2 regions of the Oenococcus kitaharae DSM 17330 genome follow, and region 1 is predicted to be linked to the other one. Evidence: predicted binding sites of a transcription regulator. Region 1 holds the regulator's gene; the other holds the start of a gene.

Evidence for each region. The regulator Rex, encoded in region 1, represses fermentation and respiration genes when NADH is low (regulators of the CRP and FNR family bind a similar motif). The targets are predictions, from matches to a motif close to TTGTGAANTANTTCACAA.
Region 2: pplA (extracellular electron transfer flavoprotein PplA) is a predicted target of Rex. The motif match lies at 1,965-1,982, and genes of this name have one in related genera.

What each region holds. Positions count from the first base shown of each region.
Region 1 is NZ_CM001398.1:1,754,555-1,757,971, reverse strand. It holds gene rimI (ribosomal protein S18-alanine N-acetyltransferase) at 1-362, shown strand, start outside; gene tsaD (tRNA (adenosine(37)-N6)-threonylcarbamoyltransferase complex transferase subunit TsaD) at 359-1,384, shown strand; gene OKIT_RS08840 (redox-sensing transcriptional repressor Rex) at 1,464-2,129, shown strand; gene OKIT_RS08835 (GroES family chaperonin) at 2,243-2,518, shown strand; gene groL (chaperonin GroEL) at 2,522-3,417, shown strand, end outside.
Region 2 is NZ_CM001398.1:28,827-32,243, reverse strand. It holds gene OKIT_RS00150 (gamma-glutamyltransferase family protein) at 1-514, opposite strand, end outside; gene OKIT_RS00145 (hypothetical protein) at 710-1,009, shown strand; gene OKIT_RS00140 (MerR family transcriptional regulator) at 1,039-1,794, opposite strand; gene pplA (extracellular electron transfer flavoprotein PplA) at 2,019-2,930, shown strand; gene OKIT_RS00130 (UbiA family prenyltransferase) at 3,039-3,417, shown strand, end outside.

The sequences.
Region 1 (3,417 bases):
AATTGGCTTTTGTGACTGAGATTGCTTACGGCCGGCACAATTTATATCTTTCGGCCAGTGTCGAGGGACAGGCGATTGCATTTATTGGATTGACATATCGCCGCAACAGCAAGGACTTGCATATTACAAATATTGCTGTGCTGCCAATATGGCAAAGCAAAGGGTTAGGCAGTTACTTGCTGAACTATGCTGGGAAAATCGCCCAACTAAATCATTTGCAGCGCCTCACGCTGGAAGTACGCCGGTCTAACGCACATGCACGCCGTTTATATGAAAAAATTGGTTTTAAGAAAAAATCGGAATTGATTGGTTACTATAATGATGATCACGAAGATGCAATAGAAATGGAGTGGCTGTTTTGACAGCAAAACAAGATAATTTAATTTTGGCCTTTGAGTCTTCGGCGGATGAGACCAGTGCAGCAGTTGTAAAAAACGGTCACGAAATTCTCAGTAATATTGTGGCAACGCAAATTGCCAGTCATCAACGCTTTGGCGGGATTGTTCCGGAGGTCGCCAGCAGGCACCATTTGGAGTGGATCAACCGTGTGACAAAAGAAGCCCTGCAGGAGGCATCCGTGACTGATCCGGCTGCACAACTATCGGCAGTGGCTGCGACATACGGCCCTGGGCTGGTTGGTTCTTTATTGATTGGCTTAATGGCCGGTAAAACGTTTGCGATGGTTCACGGCCTGCCCTTTATTGCTGTTAATCACTTAGCAGGGCATATCAGCGCAGCTAATTTTGTCCAGCCGACCAGTTATCCAGCCATGGCTGTGATGGTTTCTGGCGGACATACCGAATTGCTTTGGATGGCAAAGGAAAACTCTTTTCAAATTATCGGCACAACTCTAGATGATGCCGCCGGCGAGGCTTTTGATAAAGTGGGCCGCATTCTCGGGCTGAATTATCCTGCCGGCAAAGAAATGCAGGAAATGGCAGCAAAGGGGCAAGCCAACATTCATTTTCCGATCGCACACACGGAAAACACCTTTGATTTTTCTTTTTCCGGCTTGAAGTCGTCTGTTTTAAATTATGTGCATCATGCTGATCAGCTTTCCGAGCAGATTAATAAAAATGATGTTGCGGCGAGTTTTCAAAAAGCGGTTGTGGAAGCGATTATTGAAAAAACCGAAGCCGCAATTCAAGTGTTTCAACCCGTGCAGCTTCTTCTAGGTGGTGGTGTTGCGGCAAATCTAGCTTTGCGCACAGCGATTGAGCATCTGGCCCAGACCTATCATTTGAAACTGACAGAGGCGCCGATTTCACTGGCAGGTGATAATGCGGCGATGATTGGTGCAGCCGCATATCTGAATTTTAAAGCCGGCCGTTTTTCAGGGCTGGATTTGAATACGGATCCATCTCTGAATTTTTCGAGAATGTGATTATTTCACATTTTTTGTGATTTTTTTATCTAGTTCGTTTACAATGTAATAGAAATGGTTCTGGGGGACTTTAAAGGATATGACTTCTGAAAATCAAATACCGCGGGCGACTGCACAACGTTTGCCGATTTATTATTATTATTTATCCACATTGAATGATGCTGGTATCAAGCGGATCAATTCAAGCGAAATTTCTGAGGCGATTAAGTTCGATGCAGCTACAGTTCGCCGCGACTTCTCTTATTTTGGCGCTTTGGGCAAACGCGGATTCGGTTACGATGTCAGCGCGCTCTTAAGCTTCTTTAGTAAGGTATTGTCGCAAGATAAGCTGAACAAAGTGGCCGTGGTTGGTGTTGGAAATCTAGGCCAGGCTTTGATGAAAAATAATTTCAGTCATACCAGCAATATTGAAATCGTCATGGGCTTTGATGCTGACGATGATAAGCGCTCGATCAAGCTGGTAAACGAAATGGGAAAATCGGTTCCAGTTTATCATGTTAAAGAATTGGCAGAACGGCTGCATGCCAACAATATTACGATCGCTATTCTGACAGTGCCGGAAAAAGCAGCTCAAGAAGTGACCGATCAATTAGTTGCAGCTGGTATCAAGGGAATTTTGAACTTCTCACCGATTCGGATTACGGTACCATCCAGTGTCCGTGTGCAGAATGTCGATTTGACGACCGGTATGCAGACTTTGATCTATTTTGTGGATAATTTTAAGAACATTAAAAGCGCTAAATAAAGCGTTTTTTTATTATTTTCTAAAATAGTCAGGATTTGTCAAAAAGTTTGACCTTTTTTGACCAATTGCGTTATAATTTTACGCGGAACAAATTAAAGGAGGTTTTTAAATTCATGATTAAACCATTAGGTGATCGAATTGTTCTTAGTATTGACCAGCCCGAAGAAGAAAAGGTTGGTGGGATTTTAATTGCAAACAACGCCAAAGAAAAACCAGTTACAGGTTCTGTTGTGGCAGTTTCTGAAACGGGAATTGGGGATACTGAAGCTCCTAAGTCTGTCAAAGTCGGCGACAAAGTAATGTTTGATAAATACGCCGGTTCACAAGTTACGATCGATGGAGAAGATTATCTCATCGTTCACGAAAAAGATATTCTGGGGGTTTTGTAATTCATGGCTAAAGAAGTACGTTTTTCTGAAGATGCCCGCACACGTATGCAGGCAGGAATTGACAAGTTGGCAAATGCTGTTAAGACAACGATTGGTCCTAAAGGACGCAATGTTGTTTTGGAGCAGAATTACGGTACACCAACGATTACAAATGATGGTGTCACAATTGCCAAAGCCATCGAATTAGACGACCATTACGAAAATATGGGTGCCAAGCTCGTGACTGAAGCCGCTTCTAAGACTAATGATGTTGCCGGTGATGGTACGACAACTGCGACTGTTTTGACACAAGCAATCGTTAACGAAGGCTTGAAGAACGTGACGGCTGGTGCTAATCCTGTCGGCATTCGTGCTGGTATTGAAAAAGCCACTGCCGCCGCTGTCGATGCTTTGAAAAAGGAATCTCATGAAGTTAAAGACTCTTCTTCTATTCAGCAAATTGCTTCGATTTCGGCTGCAAATGAAGAGACGGGCAAGTTGATTGCTGATGCTATGGAAAAAGTTGGTCATGATGGCGTCATCACGATCGAAGAGTCCAAGGGTATCGAGACCGAATTAGACGTCGTTGAAGGTATGCAGTTCGATCGTGGATACATGAGTCAATATTTTGTCACAGATAACGACAAAATGGAGACTAACCTGGATAATCCTTATTTGCTGATTACCGACCAGAAGATCGGCAATATCCAAGATATTCTGCCTGTTTTGCAAAGCGTTGTTGAACAAGGCCGTTCGCTTTTGATCATCGCTGATGATATTACAGGCGAAGCATTGCCAACACTTGTTTTGAACAAACTGCGCGGTACCTTTAATGTTGCTGCTGTCAAAGCGCCTGGATTTGGCGATCGCCGTAAGGCACAATTACAGGATCTGGCCATTTTGACTGGGGGTACTGTGAT
Region 2 (3,417 bases), 110 kb from region 1:
CGTGTTTTTGATAGATCTCATAGGCACGATGCCAATATCTCGCTAAGACTTGCGGCAGTGCATAGCCGTGTTCTGCGTAATCGATGGCTGGCGCCAGATCTTCGGAAAGTGATAACTTGCCGAATTTTTGGACAAGTGCTGCCCAAGTCGCCGGTGCACCTGGTATGTCGACTGGGTCCCAGCCTAAATTCGGTATCGTGTGATTGCCTTGTGCCAGCAGTGCATCTAAGGACAGGCTTTTAGGGGATGGGCCGCTGCCGTTTAGGCCGTAGAGCTTGCCATGAAAGTTAATGATCGCAAAAGCGTCGGCGCCGATACCATTGGAAGTTGGTTCTGTGACTGTTTGACAAGCAGCTGTGGCGACGGCCGCATCAATCGCGTTGCCGCCTTGTTTTAAAATCGCTAGGCCGGCTTGGGCGGCAGCTGTCGTTGAGGTAGCGACCATGCCGTTCTTAGCGTAAACGGGCTTTCGCGAGCGCATGTAAGGATTAAACTGATTAGTATAAATTGACAATGAAGCTCCTGTATCGTGAACAAATATCCGTTTATGCTTCTTTATACTGCAAAATGGGTAGAATAGTCATGTTTTTGATATAAAAGTATGTGTTTTCTTTAAAAATCTGTTATTTTTTAATTTTCTTGTTCACAATTTGTCTTATAATTAATTTCAAAATTTATCAGCTAAGGGCTTTTTATAAGCAGGAGTAATATGGCATCGAGAGGTGTGTATCGATCATCAGGCCGCGGGAATACCAATGCTTGGTATTTGTCCGAGACAGAAGAGAGGAATCTGAAATGGAAGCAGGATTATAAGCGCGTCAAACAAGAAATCAAACAGGCCTATCTGGATGGTGCACTGTTTACGCTTTTTTTCGCCGCTGCAGTTGAGCTGCTCGTGATTCTGGCAATTATTGTGTACCGTATGTTATTAGGCGAGACGCCGTTAACGCCTGGTTGTTATCTAGACCAGGCTTTGCAGCACGTTGTGAGCTTATTTGTCAGGAAATAATAATTAAAAAAAACGGGAAAATCCCGTTTTTATTTTGCATATTTTTTGATAATTTGGCAAAGCAGGGCCGTGGCGCCAACGCCAACTTTATTATCGTAGTAACTTTGGAAACGGTCGTCTTGCAGATACATGTCCGCTAGGCCGCGATGAGCCGCTGCAGAGTATTGCGGCCATGTCATTTCTAACCAGGCCTTATGGTCTTCAAAAGCTTGTCTGGCCTCTGGACTATTGAGGCCACGAGTGCGTATAAGTGCGGCCAGTTGTTTGAAAAGATCTTTTTCCAAAGCTTGGAAACGCTCGTAATCCGCTGCAGTCATGTGCAGCATTTTAGCATTGGCCGCTTCGACTGTTTGATTGCCGTATTTTTCCCTGATTTCCTTACCGTACTGCTGCTCATTTGTTTTCAGCATTTGAGTCTTGAAAGCCGTGAATTTTTCTTCGTCTGTCATATGTTTTTGTCCTTTCTCGTCAAGAATTGTCTGATCAGCCAGTTCGATTAAAGCGTCCAGTTTTTGTCTTTTAGCCAGCAGCGCCTGTTTTTGTGCTGTTAAGACTTGTAAACGGTCAGCATGTTCATCTGCCAGAATGGTTTTAATCTGCTGAATGGAAAAGTCGAGCTCCCGGTAAAAGAGAATCTGCTGGAGCTGGTCGACTTGCTGCTGATCAAATAATCGGTAGTTGTTTTCAACTTCTCGCTGAGCCTTCAATAAGCCTACTTTTTCATAATATCGAACGGCTCTGGGCGTAATCCCAGCCAGTTCGGCTAATTCATTGGTCTGATACATGCTGCCTCCTTGACAAAGATTAGCTTAAAGTATGACCTAAGGTCAATGTCAAGGAAAGTTTGATTTTCCTAAAATTGAAGCGAATTTTTCATTGCTTGTGAAACTTTGGGAATGATTGTGAAATCTTTTGAAAGCGCTTGCAAATGCGCTACAATGGCGTACAATGATCCTTGTAATATGATTCACAAGTAGCGGGATGTGATTTTTACAAGGGAGGAAGATTTATGTTAAAAGTTAGCAAAACGCTCAAGGGTATTGCGTTAACTAGTGCTGCATTGATGAGTTTGAGTTCCTTTACACTTGTTGCGCCGGCTGTATTGCCCAACGTGGTAATCAGTGCCAGTGCGGCCAAAGCTGCCAAACAGACAGCTGGCAAGAAGCTCAAGAATGGCAGCTACAAACTGGCTGAACAGGGATATAGCCATGGTTACCGGATTGTGATGTCCATGAAAGTGAAGAATGGCAAAATTGTTTCCAATAAATACGACTATCTCAGTCCCAAAGGCAAATCCAAGACCAAGGATGCGGCTTACGAAAAAGCCATGAAGAAGGTCAATGGTATTGGCCCGAAAGAGTATATTCCAAAGCTGCTGAAATCTTGGAAGAAGGCCGGCAGTAATGTTCAGACGATTGATACTGTGACGGGTGCGACTGATTCATCCTGGACAATCAAAAATTACGCCCAGCAATTAGTTCAGGCTGCGCAGGCCGGCAATCACAAGACAATCAAGATTGATAACACGGCTGCTTTAAAAGACGGCACTTACCGTTTGGCTGAGCAGAATTACGCCCACGGTTACCGGATCGTCTTTTCGATTCAGATCGCAAACGGCAAACTGGCCAAGTCGAATTTTGACTATGTCAATGCTCAAGGCAAGTCCAAGACTGTTGATACTGCTTATGAAAAAGCCATGAAGAAGGCTAACGGCGTCGGCCCTAAAGAGTATATTCCGAAGCTGAATGCTGAATTGCTGAAGTCAGAAAGTGCCAAAGAGCCGACTGCGGTTGTCGACACGGTATCGGGTGCAACCGATTCGTCAAGCATGTTTGTGATTTATGCACAACAGCTGCTTGACCGGGCACAGGCTGGCCATCACAAGACAGTCAAAGTTTCAAATATTGTCTACGCCGAATAATGAGTTCGGCTGTCTGCAAGATTGATAGCATGCAAAACACTTGTGGTCCAAGATGGTTGGATGACAGGTGTTTTTATGCTGTTAAGATAGATAAAATCGAGGTTTTTCATGGTAAATAGCAGTCGTTACGGCCGAGTAACCTGGCCGATTTTCTTGGAATTGATTAGCCTGCCGCAAAAGACGACAGCCTTAATGCCGCTGCTCTTCGGCTTTGTCTACGCACAATATGCCTTTGGCAGGATCGATTGGGTCAATACGCTGATTTATTTCGTGGCGCAGTTCTGCGTGGCGTTATTTGTATCCGGTTTTAACCATGTTCAAGATTTTAAAAAGGCCAAGGATCCGGCTTATTTAAGGGCAACTAATATCATAAGTAGAGAACACTTGAATCCTAGAAAAGTACTTGAATTAATGTTTGCTATTCTCTCACTGGCCTGTGTCTTAGGGCTGATTCTGGTCTTCCGGACAAATTTGATTCTTTTTCTGA